DNA from 3 places in the Streptomyces sp. V2I9 genome. Region 3 is predicted to be linked to each of the others. Evidence: riboswitches for the same ligand, from Rfam matches in the RefSeq annotation. Region 3 holds a riboswitch; each other region holds the start of a gene.
What was found. Region 3 has a riboswitch for cobalamin ahead of QFZ71_RS05215 (cobalamin biosynthesis protein). Riboswitches for the same ligand answer to the same signal wherever they lie in the genome.
Positions count from the first base shown of each region.

Region 1 (7,791 bases), 960 kb from region 3:
GGCGAGCGGCAAGCCGCCGGGCCCGGGCGACGCGTACTTCCGGATGCGGGGCGCCACCGTCTACCAGCACGCCGTCGAACGGATGACCGACTCCTGCCGGGCGCTCCTGGACCGGGTCGGCTGGGACCCGGCCGAGGTCGACCGCTTCGTGCCGCATCAGGCCAACGCCCGCATCCTGCGCGCCGTCGCGGAACGCGTCGGCATCGCCCCGCAGCGGTGCGTGACCCATCTGGAGCAGGTCGGCAACACCGGAGCCGCCTCCATCCCGCTGGCCCTGGCCGACGCGGCGGACGGGGGCCTGCTCCGCCCCGGCGACCGGGTGCTGCTCACCGCTTTCGGGGGCGGACTGACCTGGGGCTCGGCGGCACTCCGCTGGCCCGGGACCCCGCAGACCATGTGCACGGATTCGATGGAAGGAACACAGCATGTCGCTCCCCGCTGATCAGGCCGCCGAGGCCCGGACCGCCGCCGTCGCGGTGACGGGCGTCGGCCTGGTGACACCCGCAGGGGCGGACGAGCACAGCTTCTGGGAGGGACTGTGCTCCGGGCACTCCACCGCCCGGCGGTGCGACGAACTGGCCGGACTCCCGGTCGACTTCGCGTGTCCGGTCGACGGCATCGATCTGGACGCGGCGGTGGGCGGCCGGTCGGTGTGGCGGATGGCCCGGTTCGTGAAGCTGGCGCTGGTGGCCGCCCGGCAGGCCGTCGCCGACGCCGGCCTCGACCCGGTCCGGTGGGACGGCAGCCGGGTCGGCGTGGTCCTCGGCGTGGGCGTCGGCGGTGTCTCCGTCCTCGTCGACAACGCGGCCAGACTGGCGGCCTCGGGCCCCGACGCGGTCTCCCCGCTGCTGGTCCCCATGATGATCCCCAACGCGGCGGCGGGCGAGGTCGCCATCGCGCTCAAGGCCGGCGGCCCGAGCCTCGCCCCGGCCACCGCCTGCGCCTCCGGGGCCACGGCCGTCGCCGTCGCCCGCGATCTGCTGCTGACCGGCGGCTGCGACGTGGTGGTGGCGGGCGGCGCGGAGGCGGTGCTGACCCCGCTGGTGGTCACCGCGTTCGCCCGGATGGGCGCGCTGTCCACCCGTGGCGGAGACCCGGCGGCCGCGTCCCGTCCGTTCGCCGCCGACCGGGACGGCTTCGTCATCGGTGAGGGCGCGGCCATGCTCGTCCTGGAGCGCGAGGAAGGCGTACGCGCCCGCGGGGGCCGCGCGCGCGCCCTGCTCACCGGGGCCGGCTCCAGCACGGACGCCCACCACCCCACCGCCCCGGCCCCCGACGGGTACGGTGCCCAGCGCGCCGTCCAGGCGGCCCTCGACCAGGCGGGCTGGGCGCCGGGCGATGTCGACCACATCAACGCCCACGGGACCTCCACGCCGCTCAACGACGCCATGGAGGCCACGCTCGTCTCCCGGCTCTTCCCGCACCGGCCGTCGGTCACCGCGCCCAAGGGCGTCCTCGGGCACACCCTGGCGGCGGCGGGCGCGATCGAGGCGGTGGCCACCGTGCTGACACTGGAGCGTTCCACCGTGCCGCCGATCGCCAACCTGGACGCGCTGCCCGATGCCTTCCCACTCGACTGTGTGACGAAGGAACCCCGCCACCAGCGGGTCGAGACCGCGCTCAGCCACTCCTTCGGCTTCGGCGGCCACAATGTCGCCCTCGCCTTCCAACGTGCCTGATATACGGGGGCATTTCAGGACGGCGAGGGGTGTCCTCGCCGTTCCTTGATCGTTACTGTGTTGTGACCGTACCCATGAATGACGCGGCCTCGCCGTCCACGAACGACCTGCTCACCACCGTGCTCTTCGGACCGAACTTCCGTCAGGAACACGGATTCTGGCGTCGCCTGCTGACAACAGAACCGTTTCGTCGCCCCGGTGGCGGCACCCCCGACGAACGACTCGCTCTCTCCTACCACCGGCTGCGCATCCTCAACAACGCGCTGGACAGCGGTGCGCGGGTGGCCGCCGACCCGCGCGCGCTGTCCGCCCTGCATGAATGGCTCGGCCCGGTCGACCCCGCCCTGACGACCGTGGCGGGCATCCACTACAACCTCTTCCTCGGCAGCCTCCTCGACCACGACGCGGGCACCTCGCGCGACCTGTCCGACTTCCTCGCCCTGCGCCGCGTGGGCACCTTCCTCTGTACGGAGGTGGCGCACGGCAACGACGCGGCGGCGATCGAGACGACCGCGACGTACGACCGTGAACGCGACGGCTTCGTGCTCCACACCCCCCATGCCGGGGCGCAGAAGTTCATGCCCAACACCAGCCCCGCCGGAGGCCCCAAGTCCGGTGTGGTGGCGGCCCGTCTGCTCGCCGACGGCACCGACCACGGGGTCTTCCTCTTCCTCGCCCCGCTCACCGACGCCCACCGCGCCCTGCCGGGGGTGCGGGTGCGGCGGCTGCCCGCCCGGATGGGGTCCCCGGTCGACCACTGCCTGACCTCCTTCGACCGCTGCTTCGTCCCGCGCGGGGCGCTGCTCGCCGGGCAGCAGGGGCGGATCGGCGACGACGGCCGGTTCCGCAGTGACGTACCCAACCGCAGAAGGCGGTTCCTCGCCTCCATCGGGCGGGTCACCCCCGGCAAGCTCTCCATGAGCGCCTGCGCGGTCGGCTCCGCGCGGGTCACCCTGGCCATCGCCGTCCGGTACGCCGGACACCGGATGATCTCCGCGTCCCGCGCCGCCCGGCAGGTCCCGGTGTACGCGCACCGCACCCACCACGGGCCGCTGGCCGGGGCGATGGCCACCGTCTACGCGATGAGCCTGCTGCACCGCAGGGCCCTGGACCGCTGGGAGTCGGCCCCGGAGGCCGACCGGGACGAGGCGGAGCGCCTGGTCGCCGTCGCCAAGGGGTGGATCACCTGGCGGGCGCGTGACGTCATCGTCGAATGCCGTGAGCGCTGCGGCGCCCAGGGGCTGTTGGAGAACAACGGGATGACCGAGCTGTTCACCGGCATCGAGGGCGCCATCACCGCCGAGGGCGACAACCTCGCCGTGCACGCCAAGGCCGCCGCCGAGATGCTGTTCAGCGCCACCGAACGGGAGGCCGTCGAGGGCGACGGCCCCGGAGACCCGGGAGACCCCGCCTTCCTCGGCAGCCTGTTCGGGGCGGTGGAGGACCTCTGGTTCGCCCGTGCCCGCGCGCGGATGAGCGCCGCCCCGCCCGGCGACCCGCTCGGCCGCTGGAACGCCGCCTCCCCGGCCGCGCTGCGCGGTGTCGAGGCCCACGCCTACCGGCAGGCGGACGAGGCGTACGCCGAGGCCGCGGCCCGGCTGCCCGAGGGCGAGGCGCGCGAACGCCTCACCGAGCTGCGGCGGCTCTTCGCGCTCCGGTGGATCGACCGCAACAGCGGTGACCTGCTCGCCGCCGGACGGCTGACCGCCGATCAGGTCACCTCGCTCCCCGACGCGATGGAGGAGGCGGTCGCCGTGGTGGCCGAGCACACCCCCTCGCTGGTGGCGACCTTCGCGCTTCCCGAGCGCCTGATGTCGGACTGGCCCATCGCCGGCCCCCGCTACGCCGACGTCTACGACGACCCCGAGGGCCCCTGGCACCGGGGCCGCAGGGCCGGAGCCCGCAGCCGGGCGGGGGAGTTCCGCCGGCCCGTCTGCGGCAGCAGGAGGCGACCGCTGCGGGAGAAGGTCGCGGCGCTCGGTACCCGAGGGGTGCTGATGGCGTATTGGGGGACCGCGTCGGTGCTCGCCCGATGGTTCGAGAAGCCGCAGGTGAGCGCTGACGAATCGGTTCACCCGAAGGCGTAACCGGAATATCTTCATCCAGTTATTTCGGGCGGTGGGCCATCGCGTTCCCCACCCCCGGCAGCAAACCGCTCCACCCAACGAACGCCGACGAGAGGAATCACCATGACGACCATCCACCCCAAGATCACCGAGGTGCTGACCGGGACGTTCAAGGTGCCCGCCGCCGAGGTCCTGCCGGAGTCCACCATGGACAGCCTGGAGATGGACTCCCTCGCGGTCGCCGAGTTCGCCGTCATCATCAAGGAGACCCTGGGCGTCACCGCCGACTCCGAGAAGCTCTACAAGGACGCCACGCTGGCCGACATCACCGCGTACATCGACGCGGCCGTCGGCAGCATGGAGGCCGAAGCGACGGTGCCGGTGAGCAACACCCGATGAAGCGACCCGCCATCGCCGTCACCGGGCTGGGAATGATCACCCCGGTCGGCCACACCACCGACACCACCTGGGACGGAGTCCGCGCCGGCGTCTCGCCCGCCGCGACCGTTCCCGAACTCCGGGGCTGCGCGGTCGACTTCGCCTGCACGGTCTCCGGCATCGACCTCGACGACGCCGTCGGCGGCCGGACCGCCTTCCGGATGGGCCGGTACGTCAAGTTCGCCCTCCTGGCCGCCCGCGAGGCGGTCGCCGACGCCGGGCTCGACCCCGCGCAGTGGGACGGCGCCCGGGTCGCCGTCGTCGTCGGCACCAGCAGCGGAGGATCCGCCGGGCTCACCGAACAGGCCGTCGCGCTGGACCGGCGAGGCCCCGAGGCCACCTCTCCCTCGGGCATCCTGCTGACCATCCCGAGCATGCCCGCGGCCGAGATCGCCATCGACATGAAGGCCACCGGCCCCAGCCTCGCCCCCTGCACGGCCTGTTCGTCGGGGGTGACCGCGCTCTCGGTCGCACGGGACATGCTGACGCTCGGCCACTGCGACATCGCCATCGCCGGGGCCACCGAGTCGATCGTCTTCCCGGTCGCCATGACCGGCTTCGGCCGCTCCGGCGCGGCGGCACCGCGGGACGGCGACCCCGCCCGGCTCTGCCGCCCCTTCGCCGCCGACCGGGCCGGGCTCGTCATGGGCGAGGGCGCCGCCGTCATGGTCCTGGAACGGGCCGAGGACGCCCGGTCCAGAGGAGCCGCCCCTCGAGCGCTGATCGCCGGCACGGGCGCCACCACGGACGCCCACCACCCCACCAGCCCCCACCCTTCCGGGGCGGTCGCGCGGGAAGCCGTCGACGCGGCGCTGCGCGACGCGGGCTGGCAGGCCGGAGACGTCGACCACGTCAACGCGCACGGGACGTCGACCCCCCTCAACGACGCCACCGAAGCCGCGCTCATCAGCCGGGCCTACCCGCACCGGCCGCCCGTCACCGCCCCCAAGGGCGTCCTGGGCCACTGCATGGGAGCGGCCGGCGCCATCGAGGCGGGCCTGACGATTCTCACGCTCCAGCACGGGGTGATCCCGCCGATCGCGAACCTGGACGCCCCCGAGCCCGGATTCGACATCGACTGCGTCACCAAGGCCCCGCGCGTGACACCCGTACGGCGGGCCGTCAGCCATTCCTTCGGCTTCGGCGGCCAGAACGCGGTGATCGCCCTCCAGGCCGCCCCCTGACCTCGGGATTCCGTGCCGCTCGGACCGGGTGAACCACGGGTTCCGGCACCCCGGCGGAGCCCTCCACGGGCCGGTGCGGCGGGCCGATCCCACGCCGCACCGGCCCCGCGCACCGGCTGGTCGCACCGTCCCTGGTCCGGGCGAAGGCGCGTGATAGCTTGCCGGGGCCAGTCGAACCCCAGCGACGGGGTCAGGGAATCCGGTGCGAACCCGGAACTGACGCGCAGCGGTGAGGGGGACGGGCGGGGCCACGGCCACTGGAGCGCACCCGCGCTCCGGGAAGGCGTCCCGCCCGGACGAACCCGAGTCCGAAGACCTGCTGGCGCCCGCGCCCGTACCCGGGCGCGGGAACCGTACGACGGGCTCCGCGACAGGGCCCAGAGACACCGAGGTCCTTCGTGCTGCCCACAGCCACCTCCGCCCCGATACGTACCGCCGCCCTGTTCGCGGCGGGCCTGCTCACGCTGACCGCCTGCGGCGGCCAGGGACCCGGCAGGAGCGACGAGAGCGGCAGGACCGCCGGGTTCCCGCTCACGCTCGAGAACTGCGGACGCACCGTCACCGTGCAGGCCCCGCCCGAGCGGGCCGTCTCCGTCGACCAGGGTTCGACCGAGATCCTGCTCTCCCTCGGCCTCGCCGACCGGCTCGCCGGTACCGCCACCTGGAGCGACCCGGTGATGAAGGGGCTGGAGAAGGCCAACGCGGGCGTCGAGCGGATAGCGGAGAACCGGCCGTCCTCGGAGAAGGTCCTCGACAAGGAGCCCGACTTCCTCTCCGCCTCGTTCGCCTCGACCCTCGCCAAGGGCGGCGTCGCCCCGCGCGAACAGTTCGAGAAGCTGGGCGTCCCGACCTACATCTCGCCCGCCGACTGCGTCGGCAAGGACAACAGCGGCGGCGGCGACGGAGCCCGCACCGCACCCCTGACGATGGACAGCGTCTACACCGAAGTACGCGAACTGGCCCAGGTGTTCGACGTTCCCGAACGCGGCGACGCCCTGGTGAAGAAGCTCCGCACCCGCGTGGACGAGGCCACCGACGGCATCGACGCCTCCGGTACCTCCCTCCTCTACTGGTTCTCCGACTCCAAGGCCCCCTACCTCGCGGGCTGCTGCGGCGCGCCCGGCGTCATCACCAGGGAACTCGGGGCCAAGAACGTCTTCGACGACACCCGCGACGAATGGCCCCAGATCAACTGGGAGACCGTCGCCGACCGCAACCCCGACGTCCTGGTCATCGGCGACCTCAGCCGCACGACGCAGACCGCCGAGAGCGCCCGGAAGAAGATCGAGTTCCTGGAGTCCGACCCGGTCACGAAGACGATGGACGCCGTCAGGAACCGCCGCTACGTACTCCTCAGCGGCCAGGCCATGAACCCCACCATCCGGACCGTCGAGGGACTGGAGCGCGTCGCGGCCGGACTGCGCGACTTCGGGCTCGCGGAGTGAGCGCGGACAGCCGTGCGGCCGAAGAGCGGGCCGACGCGCCGCCCGCCGCCACCCACCCCGACGGCCCCGCACGGATCGGTGCTCCGCTCGCCGTGCTGCTCTGGGGAGGCGGCCTGCTCCTCCTCCTGGCCTCCGTCGCGGTCGCCGTCACCATCGGGCCCGCCCGGATCTCCGTCCCCGACGTCCGCTCCACCGTCGCCGCGCACCTCGGGCTCGGCGCGAGTGACCTCAGCCCGATCCGGGACGGCATCGTCTGGAACCTCCGCATGCCGCGCACCCTCCTCGCCGCCGTGTGCGGCGCCGGACTCGCGGTGTGCGGCACGGTGATGCAGTCGCTGCTGCGCAATCCGCTCGCCGACCCCTTCGTCCTCGGCGTCTCCTCCGGCGCCTCCACCGGGGCGGTCGTGGTGGTCGTCCTCGGGGTCGGCGGGGGAGCGGTGTCGCTGTCGGCCGGGGCGTTCACCGGGGCTCTCCTCTCCTTCGCCCTGGTGCTGTCGCTCAGCCACACCCTCGGCGGCTCCACCGACCGCGTCGTCCTCTCCGGCGTCGCCGCGATGCAGCTCTTCTCCGCCCTCACCTCCTTCGTCGTGATGACCTCCGCCGACGCCGAGCAGACCCGCGGGGTGCTGTTCTGGCTCCTCGGCTCGCTCAGCGGCGTCGGCTGGAGCGAGGTCGCCCTGTGCTCCGCCGTGCTCGCCGTCTGCCTGGTGATCTGCCTGGCCCACGCCCGCACGCTCGACGCCTTCGCCTTCGGGCAGGACGCCGCCGCCGCGCTCGGCGTGAACGTCGCCCGCACCCGGACCGTGCTGCTGTGCACCACCGCCCTGCTGACCGCCGCCCTGGTCAGCGCCGCCGGGGCGATCGGCTTCGTCGGCCTGGTCCTGCCGCACGCCGCCCGCGCCCTCACCGGCTCCGGGCACCGGCGACTCCTCCCGGTCACCGCGCTCGCCGGGGCGGTCTTCCTGGTCTGGGTCGACAC
Region 1 is NZ_JAUSZJ010000002.1:200,477-208,267, reverse strand. Features, by position in the region: gene QFZ71_RS00940 (beta-ketoacyl-ACP synthase 3) at 1-442, shown strand, start outside; gene QFZ71_RS00935 (beta-ketoacyl-[acyl-carrier-protein] synthase family protein) at 426-1,679, shown strand; gene QFZ71_RS00930 (acyl-CoA dehydrogenase) at 1,754-3,766, shown strand; gene QFZ71_RS00925 (acyl carrier protein) at 3,869-4,144, shown strand; gene QFZ71_RS00920 (beta-ketoacyl synthase) at 4,141-5,367, shown strand; cobalamin riboswitch at 5,519-5,706, shown strand; gene QFZ71_RS00915 (ABC transporter substrate-binding protein) at 5,766-6,812, shown strand; gene QFZ71_RS00910 (FecCD family ABC transporter permease) at 6,809-7,791, shown strand, end outside.
Region 1: it holds a riboswitch for cobalamin, as region 3 does, so the genes downstream of both, QFZ71_RS00915 (ABC transporter substrate-binding protein) here and QFZ71_RS05215 (cobalamin biosynthesis protein) in region 3, are expected to answer to the same signal.

Region 2 (7,791 bases), 3.6 Mb from region 3:
GGGCTGCCTCTCGGTCCCGACCGCCTACGCCTCGCTCGCCCGCCCGGACTACGCGGTGGTGCGCGGGCAGGACGCGCAGGGCAACCCGATCCGGGTCAAGGGCACCGGCTACTTCGCCCGCTGCCTCCAGCACGAGACGGACCACCTGTACGGCTACCTGTACATCGACCGGCTCTCCAAGCGGGAGCGCAAGGACGCGCTGCGGCAGATGGAAGAGGGCACGCCGCGCTACGAGGTCGTCCCGAACGCCTGAGCACGCGTGCGCGGGGCCCGGAGCCGGTCATCGGCGCCGGGCCCCGCCGCCGTGTGCGGCGCCGCCCGGGCGACGTCGCCCCCCGCCGCGGCCGACGGGCCCCGGAAGGTGCGGCGGTAGGCGTTCGGCGTGGTGCCCAGCGACCGGACGAACTGGTGCCGCAGCGTCGCCGCCGTGCCGAACCCCGTCTGTCCCGCGATCGTGTCGATCGTCCGGTCGGAGCTCTCCAGCAGATGCTGGGCCAGCAGCACCCGCTGCCGCAGGAGCCACCGGTAGGGCGTCGTCCCGGTCTCCTGCTGGAACCGGCGGGCGAAGGTGCGCGGTGACATGTGCGCCTGCGCGGCCAACTGCTCCACGGTCATCTCCTGGTCGAGGTGGTGCTCCATCCACGCGAGGGTGGAGCCGACCGTGTCGCACGCGTTCCGGGGCAGCGGGCGGTCGATGTACTGCGCCTGGCCGCCGTCCCGGTGCGGCGGGACCACCATCCGCCGGGCGATGGTGTTGGCCGTCCGCTGCCCGTAAGCCTGGCGGACCAGGTGCAGACAGGCGTCGATCCCGGCGGCGGTCCCGGCCGACGTGATCACCGGGCCCTCGTCCACGTACAGGACGTCCGGCTGCACGATCGCCTTCGGGTAGCGGCGGGCCAGCTCCGCCGCGTGCCGCCAGTGCGTGGTGCAGCGGCGGCCGTCCAGCAGGCCGGCCGCGCCGAGGACGTACGCACCCGAGCAGACGCTCAGCACCCGTGAACCCCGTTCCACGGCCCGCCTCAGCGCGTCCAGGGCCTCCTCGGGATACTCCCGGTCCATGACGTGCCCGCTCGCCGGGACGGCGATGAGGTCGGCCTCCTCCAGCCGCTCCAGGCCGTACGGCGTGCTGATGGTGAAGCCCGCGTGGGTGCGCAGTTCGGGCCCCTCGGCGGAGACCACCGCGAACTCGTGGACCGGCAGGCCCTCTTCGCTCCGGTCGAGCCCGAACACCTCGCACAGAACGCCGAGTTCGAAGGGATGGACCTCGTCCAGCAGCAGGACGGCGACGTTGGTCAGCATGGAACGAGTGTGGCAGTTATTTGGGGTCCTATGGCAGTCCTGCCACTGATGATTTTCGCCCCGGCGGGCCAGAGTGGAGGCATGAACACATTCCTGAACTACCTGGTCGTGGCCGCCCTTTTCGCCCTCGTCCTCGCGCCTGTCGCGGTCGGCGTCGCCCGCGAGCGCCGCATCGCCCGCCAGCTGCGGGAGGCGGAACGGGGGCGGCGGGAGCCCGCACCCCCGCGAACGCGGAGCGCCGCGCGGCCGGTCACGGCCGCGCGGCGCCCCCGGCCCGGAAGCTGGGCCAGGGTCTGAGGAACCCCTGCGGTCTAGAAGTCGTCGTCGAACCCGACCGAGCCCTCGACGGCCACCTGGTAGGCGGACGGGCGGCGCTCGAAGAAGTTCGTCAGCTCCTGGACCCCCTGGAGCTCCATGAAGGAGAACGGGTTCTCCGAGCCGTACACCGTCGGGAAGCCCAGGCGGGCGAGCCGCTGGTCGGCGACGCACTCCAGGTACTGGCGCATCGACTCGGTGTTCATGCCCGGCAGGCCCTCGCCGCACAGGTCACGGCCGAACTGCAGCTCCGCCTCCACGGCCTCCCTGAGCATGTCGGTGACCTGCTGCTGGAGCGCGTCGTCGAAGAGGTCCGGCTCCTCCTTGCGGACGGTGTCCACGACCTCGAACGCGAAGTTCATGTGCATCGTCTCGTCACGGAACACCCAGTTGGTGCCCGTGGCGAGACCGTGCAGCAGGCCGCGTGAGCGGAACCAGTACACGTAGGCGAACGCCCCGTAGAAGAACAGTCCCTCGATGCAGGCCGCGAAGCAGATCAGGTTCAGCAGGAAGCGGCGGCGGTCCGCCTTCGTCTCCAGCCGTTCGATCTTCTCGACCGAGTCCATCCACCGGAAGCAGAACTGGGCCTTCTCCCGGATCGAGGGGATCTCCTCGACCGCGTCGAACGCCGCCGCCCGGTCGTCCGGGTCGGGCAGATAGGTGTCCAGCAGCGTCAGATAGAACTGGACGTGCACGGCCTCCTCGAAGAGCTGCCGCGACAGGTACAGCCGCGCCTCGGGGGAGTTGATGTGCTTGTACAGCGTCAGCACGAGGTTGTTCGACACGATCGAGTCGCCGGTGGCGAAGAACGCCACCAGCCGGCCGATCATGTGCTGCTCGCCCGGCGACAGCTTGGCGAGGTCGGCGACGTCCGAGTGGAGGTCCACCTCCTCCACGGTCCAGGTGTTCTTGATCGCGTCCCGGTAGCGCTCGTAGAAGTCCGGGTAGCGCATGGGACGCAGGGTCAGCTCGAATCCCGGATCGAGCAGGTTCTTCTCTTCGTTCGTGGTGCTCATCACTGGCAGGCCTCGCAGGACTCGGGGTTTTCGAGGGAGCAGGCGATGGCGTCCGCGTCGGGCGCCGAAGCCTGCTGTACGGGGATGGGGGCGGCGGCCGACGCCTGGCCGGACGCGGCACGGGCGATCCGGGTCGCCGGGCGCGAACGCAGGTAGTACGTCGTCTTCAGCCCCTGCTTCCAGGCGTACGCGTACATCGAGGAGAGCTTGCCGATCGTCGGCGTCTCCAGGAACAGGTTGAGCGACTGGCTCTGGTCGAGGAACGGCGTACGGGCCGCCGCCATGTCGATCAGGCCGCGCTGCGGGATCTCCCACGCCGTGCGGTACAGCGCCCGCACGTCCTCGGGGATCCACGCGAAGCCCTGCACGGAGCCGCTGGCCTCGCGCAGCGCCTCGCGGGTGCGGGCGTCCCACACGCCGAGCTTCTTCAGTTCGTCCACCAGGTAGGCGTTGACCTGGAGGAACTCACCGCTGAGCGTCTCGCGCTTGAACAGGTTGGAGACCTGCGGCTCGATGCACTCGTACACGCCCGCGATCGAGGCGATCGTCGCGGTCGGCGCGATGGCCAGCAGCAGCGAGTTGCGCATACCGGTCTTCGCGATCCGGGAGCGCAGGGCGTCCCAGCGCTCCGGCCAGTTCAGCTCGGTGGCGTAGTGGTCGGGGTGCAGCACCCCGCGCGCCGCCCGCGTCTCGGCCCAGGCCGGCAACGGGCCCGACCGCTCCGCGAGGTCGCAGGACGCCTCGTACGCGGCGAGCATGATGCGCTCGGAGATCTTCGTGGAGAGCGCGCGGGCCTCGGGGGAGTCGAAGGGCAGGCGCAGCTGGAAGAAGACGTCCTGGAGGCCCATCGCGCCCAGACCGACCGGCCGCCAGCGGGAGTTGGAGTTCCCCGCCTGCTCGGTCGGGTAGAAGTTGATGTCGACGACCCGGTCCAGGAAGGTCACGGCGGTGCGGACCGTGGAGTCCAGGCGCTCCCAGTCGATCGAGCCGTCCGCCACGAACGCGCCCAGGTTGACCGAGCCCAGGTTGCAGACGGCCGTCTCGCCGTCGTTCGTGACCTCCAGGATCTCCGTGCACAGGTTCGAGGAGTGCACGACCCGGCCCGGCTCGGCGGTCTGGTTCGCGGTCCGGTTGGAGGCGTCCTTGAACGTCATCCACCCCTGCCCGGTCTGCGCGAGGGTCCGCATCATCCGGCCGTACAGCTCACGCGCCGGCATCGCCTTGCGGGCCAGCCCCGCGGCCTCGGCCGCCCGGTAGGCGGCGTCGAACGCGTCGCCCCACAGATCGACCAGCTCGGGCACGTCCGCCGGGGAGAACAGCGACCACTCGGTGTCCGCCTCGACCCGGCGCATGAACTCGTCCGGGATCCAGTGCGCCAGGTTCAGGTTGTGCGTACGCCGCTGGTCCTCGCCGGTGTTGTCGCGCAGCTCCAGGAACTCCTCGATGTCCGCGTGCCAGGTCTCCAGGTAGACGGCCGCGGCGCCCTTGCGCCGGCCCCCCTGGTTCACCGCGGCCACCGAGGCGTCCAGCGTCTTGAGGAACGGCACGATGCCGTTGGAGTGCCCGTTGGTGCCCCGGATCAGCGAACCCCTGGCGCGGATGCGGGAGTACGACAGACCGATGCCGCCCGCGTGCTTCGAGAGCCGTGCCACCTGGTGGTAGCGGTCGTAGATCGAGTCCAGCTCGTCCTTGGGCGAGTCCAGCAGATAGCAGGAGGACATCTGCGGGTGCCGGGTGCCGGAGTTGAAGAGCGTGGGGGAGGAGGGGAGGTAGTCCAGCTTGCTCATCAGCCCGTAGAGCGCGGCGACCTCGTCCAGCGCCCGCGCCGACTCGTCCTCGGCGAGGCCCGCCGCCACCCGCAGCATGAAGTGCTGCGGGACCTCGATCACCTGGCGGGTGTGCGGGTGGCGCAGCAGATAGCGGCTGTGCAGCGTACGGAGACCGAAGTAGCCGAAGCGGTCGTCCGCGCCCTCGGCCAGCGCCCGCTCGACCAGCTCGTCCAGCGCCTTCGCGTGCAGCTCGACGAAGGCGGCGGTGCGGTCCGCGATCAGGCCCTCGCGGTGCCCGACGACGACCGAGGCGGAGAAGGACGTCGCGCCCTGGCCCGCGGCCTCGTCCGCGATCGTACGGGTCAGCAGCCGGGCGGCGAGCCGGGAGTACGCCGGGTCCTCGGAGATCAGCCCCGCGGCGGCCTCGGTGGCCAGCGAGCGCAGCTCGGCCTCGTCGGAGCGGGCGTTGCGCCCGCGCAGCGCGGCGGCGGCGACCCGGCCGGGGTCGGTGTCGGGAAGATCGACGGTGAGATCGGTCAGGGTCCGCAGCAGCGCGGTACCGGGTCCGTCGTTCGGGGTGTTCCCGGCCGTGGCCGACACCGGGGGCACTGCGGATTCGGTGGCTGAAACCGGATCGGCGGGCGCGATGGTCACAGGGCTTTCCCTCGCTCGGCAGGGGCCTGCGGAGGGCGGAGAAGCCGGGCAGCGCGAAACCCGGGGTCGGGGCAGCGCAGCTGACGGCGTCCACCGGCCCATCCGCGAGGCCCGGACGTCTGGCGCCCGGTTCGGTCGAGCCGGACGCGCTGTCGACAGGTCTTCGGACTTGCGGGTGCGCAGAAGCGCACTGATCACACCGTTGCGGGACAGTTCCGGATTCGCACCGGATTCCCCTGCGGCGACAGCGAGGTCGAGCATACATGTGGGGGCAGCCGGATGATGTGGCCCCCACATGTTGTGTCGCGGCGATGTCCTTCGCGCCTAGGAAGACGCCTCCAGGTCCAGCCGGAACGTCATGAGCCGTAGGCCCGGCACCGGCTCCCAGTCCCGCTCGGGGGTCCGCAGAAAGCCCAGCCGGCGGTAGATCCTCCGGGCCGGGAACATGGCCGGCTGCGTCGACAGCACCAGCGCCCGGACCCCGTCGGCGGACCGGGCCCGCTCGATGCAGGCCCGCACCAGCGCCTCGCCCGCGCCCCGCCCGCGCCCCGCGCGGGCCACCGCCAGCATCCGGAACTCGGCCTCGTCCGGACCGGCGATGTCGCACCACGGAGCACCCGGCGGGACGTACGTCACCCCGCCGAGCACCGCCCCCTCCGGGGCCACCGCGACGAGGACCTCCGCCTCGGCCGCCCGCTGCTCCACCGCCCGCAGCTTCAGCAGGTACGGGTCCCGCGGACCGTCCAGCAGGCCGTCGCCCAGATACGCCTCGGCGATGATCTCGCCGAGAACGGCGTGTTCGGCGGGGTCGGCCACCCTGACCGTCACCTTCATCAACCACTCGTTCCCACGTCGTTGTCGGGGGCGCCGTCCCCCACCGGCGGCAGGTCGCCGCGCTCGACCGGCCGCTCGGCGGAGTCCGGGCCGGCGGGCGGCAGGACCTCGTCGAGTTCGCGGTCGTCGGCCCGGTGGGCGGCCAGGGCCGCCGCCCGCAGCGTCGCCCGGTCCACCTCCTGGCGTGTTCCGCTCAACGTCACCACGAGGCCGCCCTGTTCGCGCGCGTACGCGTGCCCCGACTCCGTGGCGCTGTACCACTGTCCGCCGTCCCGCTCGCAGGTCGCGGGGGGCTTCCGGCCGGCCGGGTGGGCGGCGGCGTCCGTGCAGTCGGCCACGGCGTGCGGGCGGCGCTCCACCGACAGCTGGATGCGGCCGCCGTCCGGCGAGGTGTAGGCGCTGCCGAACCCGTCGTCGCCGAGCACCCCGACCGACCGGCGGGCCAGGGCGAAGCCGTCGGCCTCGGTCACCCACACATGCTCCGGGACGGTCCGCGCGGCCCGCGCCCGCGCCTCCAGCTCCGCCCGGTCGGGCGCCGGGACGGCCGAACCGCTCGGGTCCGCCGCCCGCGCGTCGGGCGGCGGCTCGGTGCCGCAGCCCGCCGAGGCGGCCAGGGCCACTGCCGGCGCCGCCGGGGTGATGGTGCGGACGAGCCGGAACCGGGGCCGCCGGGAACGCGAGGTCATGCGCACATCCTTGCGTACGGTGAGGGCTCCGTGTGCCGGGAAGGCGAACGACGGGAAGGCACCGGAAGGACGGCCGGGCCCGGCGGGCAGTGGAAAGGCCGGCGGGCAGCGGACCGCCGGGCGACCGGAAGGCCGGCGGGCGACTGAAAGGCCGCCGGGCCGCCGCCCGCCCCATCGGGGGAGGGGCGACGGCCCGTGAGCGAGGGCCTGGTGACCGGCCGTCGGGCTCAGCAGCAGCGGAAGCCCTCGCGGGGGTCCGCCTCGCGGGCGTCCATGCGTGCGCGCTCGAAGGCGCGGCGGGACAGGACGGGCGCGTCCGGATCGTGTGCGCGGGCGTGCGCCACGTACCGGTCGTAGACCGACTCGCCGGTCACCTCGCGGACGTACCAGCGGATCCGCCCGGCCAGCCGTCGTACATCCGCGACCGTCATGTCCGGCTCCCCGTTCCCGCCGCCTCCTTGCGCAGGCCGCCCTCGGGGCCGACACCGGCGGCGGCCAGTTCGGCCTTCTCCTCCTTGGTCGCGAAGAGCGAGGCGGGGGCGACGAGCCGGGACTCGACGAACGGCGTCTCGTGGAGCTTGACGCTCTCCGGATCGCGGATGGCCTGGTAGCAGACCCTCGCGGCGTCCACGAGCACCACGATGATGAGGAGCGCGAAGAGCGCGCTCAGCACCCCGTCGACGGTGGAGTTGGTGACGACGGTCCGCATGTCGTCCATGGTCTTCGCCGGGGGCAGCACCTCGCCCGCGTCGATGCCCGCCTGATACTTGTCACGCTGGGCGAAGAACCCGATCTTCACGTCGTCGGAGAAGATCTTCTGCCAGCTCGCGGTGAGCGTGACCGCCACGTCCCAGGCGAGCGGGACCGCGGTGACCCACGCCCACTTCAGGCGGCCGGACTTGACGAGCAGGGTGGTGCAGACGGCGAGCGCGACGGCCGCCAGCAGCTGGTTGGCGATGCCGAAGAGCGGGAAGAGCTGGTTGATGCCGCCCAGCGGGTCGTGCACGCCGACCCAGAGGAAGTAGCCCCAGCCGCCGACCACGACGGCGCTGGCGAACCAGACCCCCGGCTTCCAGCTGACCTCGCGGAACGGCTTGTAGACGTTGCCCAGCATGTCCTGGAGCATGAAGCGCCCCACCCGGGTGCCGGCGTCCACGGTGGTGAGGATGAAGAGCGCCTCGAACATGATGGCGAAGTGGTACCAGAACGCCTTCATCG
Region 2 is NZ_JAUSZJ010000002.1:4,747,184-4,754,974, forward strand. Features, by position in the region: gene def (peptide deformylase) at 1-253, shown strand, start outside; gene QFZ71_RS21050 (helix-turn-helix domain-containing protein) at 229-1,299, opposite strand; gene QFZ71_RS21055 (hypothetical protein) at 1,381-1,596, shown strand; gene QFZ71_RS21060 (ribonucleotide-diphosphate reductase subunit beta) at 1,611-2,630, opposite strand; gene QFZ71_RS21065 (ribonucleoside-diphosphate reductase subunit alpha) at 2,630-5,053, opposite strand; cobalamin riboswitch at 5,190-5,326, opposite strand; gene QFZ71_RS21070 (GNAT family N-acetyltransferase) at 5,378-5,887, opposite strand; gene QFZ71_RS21075 (hypothetical protein) at 5,887-6,573, opposite strand; gene QFZ71_RS21080 (YbdD/YjiX family protein) at 6,801-7,004, opposite strand; gene QFZ71_RS21085 (carbon starvation CstA family protein) at 7,001-7,791, opposite strand, start outside.
Region 2: it holds a riboswitch for cobalamin, as region 3 does, so the genes downstream of both, QFZ71_RS21065 (ribonucleoside-diphosphate reductase subunit alpha) here and QFZ71_RS05215 (cobalamin biosynthesis protein) in region 3, are expected to answer to the same signal.

Region 3 (7,791 bases):
ACGTTCATGGGGTGGGCGCGGCTCGTGCCGAGGCCGTGCACGGTGATCACCCAGGTGTCGCGCCCGCCGGGGACGTACCAGGCGGGCAGGGGCCCGAGTTCGCCGGGGATCTCGACCTCCTGGTGGTCCAGGCCGAGGTCGGTGCTCGGGTCGCCGCCGTACAGCTCGGGGGTGAGCCGGACCTTCGCGCCGGGTTCGAGGAGCCCCTGGCCGACGCTCTCCAGCCTCCGTACGACGGTGTCGGCGCCCCGGGAGGCTCCCTCGACCACGGGGCCGACGACCGCGTGGACGCCGGGCCCGGCGAGGCCGTAGGTGCCGGGCCGGAGCGCCGAGAAGGAGCGGGTCAGGGTGGTCCGCCCGGCCGCCGTGGCGTGCACGGTGAGGCGGCGGTCGGCGGGGAGAGGACGGCCGGGCGTCGGCCTGAGGGCGACGTCGCCCGCGTACCGGCCGGCCGCGACCGCTGCCGCACCGACCCCGAGGACTGTGGTGACGGCCGTTGCCGTCGCGGTTACCGGGCGCACCGCTTCAGTGTCGTCGGGCGGGCGGCGGGCTGCCAGTGGACGGCGGCCGTCCGGGGGCGGGCGTACGTCAGCCGCTCTGGCCGTACCCCTTGAGCGCTTCCGTCACCTCGGCCAGCTGGCCCTCGTCGAGCAGGGCCGGGGTGCGGCCGGGGAGCGAGCTCGCGGTGAGCCAGAGACGGCAGAGCCACTCCAGCTGGGCGGTGCGGTCGTACGCCTGGTCGAGGGTGTCGCCGTAGGTGACGGTGCCGTGGTTGGCGAGCAGGCAGCCGGTGCGGTCCCGGAGGGCTTCGAGCATCGCCTCGGCCAGTTCCGGGGTGCCGTAGCGGGCGTAGGCGGCGGTGCGGACGGGCCCGCCGAGGATGGCCGCCGCGTAGTGGACGAGCGGAACCTCGGCGACGAGGGTGGAGACGGCGGTGGCGTGCACGGCGTGGGTGTGCACCACGGCGGCGGCGTCGGTGGAGCGGTAGACCGCCAGGTGGAGGGGGAGTTCGCTGGTCGGCTTCAGCTCCCCGAGGACCTGGCGCCCCTCCGGATCGACGCCGACCGCGTCGCCGGGTCCGAGCCGGTCGTAGGGCACTCCGCTGGGGGTCACCAGGATCAGGTCACCGACGCGGGCGGACACATTGCCCGACGTGCCGACGACCAGGCCGTCCGCGGCGCTGCGGCGCGCCGTGCCGACGAGGTCCCGCCACGTGCGGTCCACGGATTCCGGGTGCTGGTGAGTCATGGGGCGAGGCTAGGCGGGAACACGCGTAACCGGAACGTCACGGGGGGACGTGACGGGGATCTCCATCAGGGGTCGAACGGCCGTTCAAAATGTTCGCCATCAAGCGGCAAAGGGCGGTCCACGCCGCGCCCCACGGACCTCGTACGACCTCTCCCGCACACAACCGGAGGCGACCCACTCCACTTGGGGTCACCGCAACGCCCTGCCCAGTTCATCTTCCGTTCACTCAGGTTGCCTACGTTCTACGAGCCACTGACGTCGAACGATTGCCTGGGTAAATGGAACACATCACGCTGCTGCTTGCGATTGTGGTCGTAACAGCTCTCGTGTTCGATTTCACGAACGGTTTCCACGACACCGCCAACGCGATGGCGACGACCATCTCGACCGGCGCACTGAAACCCAAGACAGCGGTGGCGATGTCCGCCGTTCTCAACCTGATCGGCGCGTTCCTCTCGGTGGAGGTCGCCAAGACGATCTCCGGCGGGATCGTCAACGAGGACGGCCTCAGAACAGAGGTCATCTTCGCGGCGCTCGTCGGCGCCATCCTGTGGAATCTGCTGACCTGGCTGGTCGGCCTCCCCTCCAGTTCCTCCCACGCCCTGTTCGGCGGTCTGATCGGCGCCGCGGTCATGTCGGCCGGCTGGTCCTCGATCAACGGCGGCACCGTCGTCACCAAGGTCCTGCTCCCGGCGATCGCCGCCCCCCTGGTCGCCGGCTTCGCCGCGATGCTGGCCACGCGGCTGACGTACCGGATCAACCGGAACGTCACCGACCCGAACCAGCTGAAGTCCACCGCCAAGGGCTACCGGGCCGGGCAGATCGCCTCCGCGGGGCTCGTCTCGCTCGCCCACGGCACCAACGACGCCCAGAAGACGATGGGCATCATCACCCTCGCCCTGGTCACCAGCGGTGTCCTGGCTCCCGGCTCCAACCCGCCGATGTGGGTCATCGTCTCCGCCGGCGTCGCCATCGCCCTCGGCACCTACCTCGGCGGCTGGCGCATCATCCGCACCATGGGCAAGGGCCTGACCGACCTCAAGCCGCCGCAGGGCTTCGCGGCCCAGACCAGTGCGGCCACCGTCATCCTGGCCTCCTCGCACCTCGGCTTCTCGCTCTCCACCACCCAGTCCTGCTCGGGTGCCGTGATGGGCGCGGGCCTCGGCCGCAAGGGGGGCGTGGTCCGCTGGTCCACCGCCACCCGGATGTTCGTCGCCTGGGGCCTGACGCTGCCGGCCGCCGGTCTGGTCGGCGCCGCCGCCGAGTTCCTGACCAAGCAGGGCACGTGGGGCATCGCCGTCACCGCGCTCCTGCTCGTCGGCGGCTCCTTCGCCATCTGGCTGGCCTCGCGCCGCCAGCCGGTCGACCACACCAACGTCAACGACTCGGACGGCGACGACGAGCCCCGGGGCGTCGTCACCACCGCCATGGCCGCGGTCCAGCCGCCGCCCGCCGGCGTCCCGGCCGCCGGCCTCATGACCACCATCGCGGCCCCGGCATCGGCGCCCGACGACCCGGCCCGGCCGACGGCCACGGTGTAAGGACGGATCCACATGAAAATCGACTGGGCAGCTCTCGCCTCCGTCTTCGGTGTCAGCCTCGTGGTCACCGTCGCGCTGGTCGGCCTCTTCACCCTGGGCATCGTCGCCCTCTCCAAGCTGTCGGCCCCGTCCGGCGGCGCCTCCGGCGGGTCGGCCGCGCTGGCCCGCACCAGCGCCTACGCCTGCTTCGCGGCGTGCGCGGCGGCGGTCGCGTACGGGATCTACCTGATCGTCGCCTGACCCGTCACGCGTACGCCCCCGGGCGCCCCGCATCGGCACTCCATCGGGCCGGACCCACACCTGTGTGTCCGGCCCGATGTGCGTCTGCCCACAGTGGAGCCCCGCAGGTCAACAGCGAGTTGACGGCTGTTCGCGGGGCGTGGTGGACTGCCGGAGCCATTTACGGCGACAGCAGAGGAAGCCGGTGCGAATCCGGCGCGGTCCCGCCACTGTCACCGGGGAGCACTCCCCCACACCGGACGTCACGGCTCGCGGTACGCGGGCTGGAAGGCCGGGGGAACTGCGGATCCGGGAGCCAGGAGACTCTCGTCGCCGTCACGTCGAACCAGGGCGCGGACCCTGAGTGAGGACTACGCCATGCCCGGCCGCCGTGTGCCGCATTCCGTGCCCCCGACTCCGGGCCGAGCCGCCGGAACGCCTCTCCCCGCGGCGGGCTGACCCGTGCGGGCCGATCGCGTCTTCGCGTACGGCGCCACGGCCGGGCTGATCGCCGACGCCCTCCTGGGCGATCCACGGCGGGGCCACCCCGTCGCCGGGTTCGGCCGGGCCGCCGCACGGGTGGAGTCCCTGCTGTGGCGGGACGACCGGGGCCGGGGCGCACTGCACACCCTCGTCTGCGCCGGAGGCGCCGTGGGGGCCGCCGCGCTGACCGCGCGCGCCGTCCGGACCCGCCCCGCGCTCGCCGTCGCGCTGACCGCCGCCACCGCCTGGTCCGTCGTCGGCGGTACGTCGCTGGGCCGGGAGGCCCGTGCCATCGGGGATGCGCTGACCGCCGGGGACCTGGAGGCGGCCCGGCGGCGGCTGCCGCATCTGTGCGGGCGCGATCCGCACGCCCTGGACGGTCCGGGGATCGCCCGCGCCGTCGTCGAGTCGGTCGCGGAGAACACCTCGGACGCCGTCGTGGGCGCGCTGGTGTGGGGCGCGATCGGCGGAGTGCCGGGGCTCGTCGGGTTCCGTGCGGTGAACACCCTCGACGCGATGGTCGGCCACCGGTCGCCCCGCTACCGCCGCTACGGCTGGGCCTCGGCCCGGCTGGACGACGTGGCGGGGTGGCCGGGCGCCCGGCTGACGGCCGCGCTGGCGGTGGTGGGCGGCGGGCGGCCCCTGGACGCCGTACGCGCCTGGAGGGCCGACGCGCACCGCCACCCGAGCCCGAACGCGGGGCCGGTGGAGGCCGCGTTCGCCGGGGCGCTCGGCGTACGGCTCGGCGGCACGCTGGCGTACGCGGGGCGCGTCGAGCACCGGCCGGTGCTGAACGGGGCGGCCGGGCGGGACGTGCGCGGCGCGGACATCGAACGCGCGGTGCGTCTGTCGCGCCGGGTGGGTCTGCTGGCCCTCGGGGTGTGCGTGGCGGGCCGGCTGGCGGCGGGATGCCTCCTCGCGGGGCGGAAGCGGGGACGGACGTGAGCGGTCGGGGCACGGGAACGGGACGCGCCGCGGGGACGCGCCGCGGTACGGGCACGGGGCGCCCCGAGGGGACGGGCGTGGACGGTCCGGCACGGGACGCGGTACAGGAACGGGAGCGGGCATGAGCGGTGGGCTGCTGGTCGCGGGGACCACGTCCGATGCGGGCAAGAGCGTCGTCACGGCGGGCATCTGCCGCTGGCTGGTGCGCCAGGGTGTGAAGGTCGCGCCCTTCAAGGCGCAGAACATGTCGCTGAACTCCTTCGTGACCCGCGAGGGCGCGGAGATCGGCCGGGCCCAGGCGATGCAGGCGCAGGCGGCACGGGTGGAGCCGACGGCCCTGATGAACCCGGTGCTGCTGAAGCCGGGCGGCGACCGGTCCAGTCAGGTGGTCCTGATGGGCAGGCCGGTCGGCGAGATGAGCGCGCGGGGATACCACGGGGGCCGTCAGGAGGCGCTGCTCGGCACGGTCACCGACTGCCTGGAGCAGCTCCGGTCGGCGTACGACGCGGTGATCTGCGAGGGGGCCGGTTCGCCGGCGGAGATCAACCTGCGGCGCACCGACATCGTGAACATGGGGATCGCGCGGGCCGCGGGCTTCCCCGTGCTGGTGGTCGGGGACATCGACCGGGGCGGGGTCTTCGCCTCGTTCTTCGGGACCACGGCGCTGCTGAGCCCCGAGGACCAGGCGCTGGTCGCCGGTTACCTGGTGAACAAGTTCCGGGGCGACGTCTCCCTGCTGGAGCCGGGCCTGGACATGCTGTACGGGCTGACCGGGCGGCGGACGTACGGGGTGCTCCCCTTCGCCCACGGGCTCGGCATCGACGAGGAGGACGGCCTGCGGGTCTCCCTGCGGGGTGCGGTGCGGGAGTCGGTCGTGGCTCCCCCGCACGGCGAGGACGTGCTGCGGGTCGCGGTCTGCGCGGTGCCGCTGATGTCGAACTTCACCGACGTGGACGCGCTGGCCGCCGAACCGGGCGTCGTCGTGCGGTTCGTGGACCGGGCGGAGGAGCTGGCCGACGCGGACCTGGTGGTCGTGCCGGGGACGCGCGGCACGGTGAAGGCGCTGGCCTGGCTGCGCGAGCGCGGCCTCGCGGACGCGCTGGCGCGGCGGGCGGCGGAGGGCCGGCCGGTGCTGGGGATCTGCGGCGGGTTCCAGGTGCTCGGCGAGCGGATCGAGGACGAGGTGGAGTCGCGGGCGGGGGTCGTGGACGGGCTCGGACTGCTGCCCGTACGCGTCCGCTTCGACCGGGCCAAGACGCTGGCGCGGCCGGTCGGTTCGGCGCTGGGCGAGCCGGTGGAGGGGTACGAGATCCACCACGGGGTGGCCGATGTGCGGGGCGGGGAGCCGTTCCTGGACGGATGCCGGGTGGGTGCGGTGTGGGGGACGCACTGGCACGGGTCGCTGGAGAGCGACGCGTTCCGGCGGCGGTTCCTGGCGGAGGTGGCGCGGGCCGCCGGGCGGCGGTTCGTACCGGCGCCGGACACGAGCTTCGCGGTGCTGCGCGAGGAGCAGCTGGACCGGCTCGGGGATCTGGTCGAGGAGCACGCGGACACGGACGCGTTGTGGCGGCTGATCGAAGGGGGCGCGCCCGGAGGATTGCCGTTCGTGCCGCCGGGGGCGCCCGCCCTGCCGGCGGCCGGCGGGGGCACGGGGGCGCTCGGGGTCGCGGGGGCGGGTGCACCGGAGAGCCGGGGCACGGTCCGGGACCCCGCTCCCCGGTCGCCGGAGGGATGGGGAGCGGGGAGCCCGGCGGCGGTGGGAGAGGCCCGGAAGGCCCGGGAGGACGAGAACGCCCGGTCCGCCGCGTTCGGGGTTGCTGATGTTCATGTCGACCAGGAGGCCAAGTGAGTACGCCGTATCCCTTCACCGCGATCGTCGGGCAGGACGACCTGCGGCTCGGGCTGTTGCTGAACGCGGTCAGCCCCGCTGTCGGCGGGGTCCTCGTGCGCGGGGAGAAGGGGACCGCCAAGTCCACCGCCGTGCGGGCGCTCGCCGCGCTCATGCCCGAGGTCTCCGTGGTCCCCGGCTGCCGGTTCTCCTGTGATCCCGTCTCCCCTGATCCGGCGTGTCCCGACGGGCCGCACGCGGAGGCGGCCGGTGTGTCGCGTCCGGCGCGGACCGTGGAGCTGCCCGTCGGCGCGTCGGAGGACCGGCTGGTGGGGGCGCTGGACATCGAGCGGGCGCTCTCCGAGGGCGTGAAGGCGTTCGAGCCGGGGCTGCTGGCCGACGCGCATCGCGGCATCCTCTACGTGGACGAGGTCAACCTCCTCCACGACCACCTGGTGGACCTGCTGCTGGACGCGGCGGCCATGGGCGCCTCGTACGTGGAGCGCGAGGGTGTCTCCGTACGGCATGCGGCGCGGTTCCTGCTGGTCGGGACGATGAACCCGGAAGAGGGCGAGCTGCGGCCGCAGTTGCTGGACCGGTTCGGCCTGACCGTGGAGGTCTCGGCCTCCCGCGACACCGACGAGCGGGTGGAGGTCGTACGGCGGCGGCTCGCGTACGACGACGATCCCGAGGGGTTCACGGCGCGCTGGGCCGAGGAGGAGGGCGCGCTGCGTGAGCGGATCGCCGTCGCGCGCGCCCTGCTGCCGCGGGTCGTGCTGGGCGACGGCGTGTTGCGGCAGATCGCCGCGACCTGCGCCGCGTTCGAGGTCGACGGGATGCGGGCGGACATCGTGATGGCCCGTACCGCGACCGCGCTGGCCGCCTGGGCGGGGCGCGAGGAGGTCACCGCCGACGACGTGCGGCAGGCCGCGCTGCTGGCGCTCCCCCACCGGCGCCGCCGCAACCCGTTCGACGCGCCCGGCCTGGACGAGGAGAAGCTCGACCGGACCCTGGACGAGGCCGGCGGGCCGGACGGCGGGCCGGACGACGACGATCCCGGCCCGGACGGCGGGGGTGACGGCGGCGGGGGCGGCGGTGTGCCCCCGCAGGCCGACGGCGAGGACCGTACCCCGCCGCACGCCGAGGGCGGCTCGGACGACATGCCGTCAGAGGCCCCCGGGAGCGCGCCCGACGCGCCCGGCGCCCCCGGTCGGCCCGCCGGGGGCGAGCAGCGGCCGGTGGCGTCCGCCGAGCCGTTCCGGGCGAAGATGCTCAGCGTGCCGGGGCTGGGGGAAGGCGCTGCGGGGCGGCGCTCCCGCGCCCGTACCGAGCACGGGCGCACGACCGGCGCCCGGCGGCCCGAGGGGGCACTGACCAAGCTGCACCTGGCCGCGACCGTGCGGGCCGCCGCGCCGCACCAGCGGGCGCGCGGGCGTAGCGGGCGCGGGCTCGTGGTGCGCCGGGACGATCTGCGGCAGGCGGTCCGGGAGGGGCGCGAGGGCAACCTCGTGCTGTTCGTCGTGGACG
Region 3 is NZ_JAUSZJ010000002.1:1,156,208-1,163,998, forward strand. Features, by position in the region: gene QFZ71_RS05195 (alpha/beta hydrolase) at 1-521, opposite strand, end outside; gene QFZ71_RS05200 (class II aldolase/adducin family protein) at 589-1,248, opposite strand; gene QFZ71_RS05205 (inorganic phosphate transporter) at 1,527-2,789, shown strand; gene QFZ71_RS05210 (hypothetical protein) at 2,802-3,029, shown strand; cobalamin riboswitch at 3,203-3,335, shown strand; gene QFZ71_RS05215 (cobalamin biosynthesis protein) at 3,471-4,436, shown strand; gene QFZ71_RS05220 (cobyric acid synthase) at 4,558-6,285, shown strand; gene QFZ71_RS05225 (putative cobaltochelatase) at 6,282-7,791, shown strand, end outside.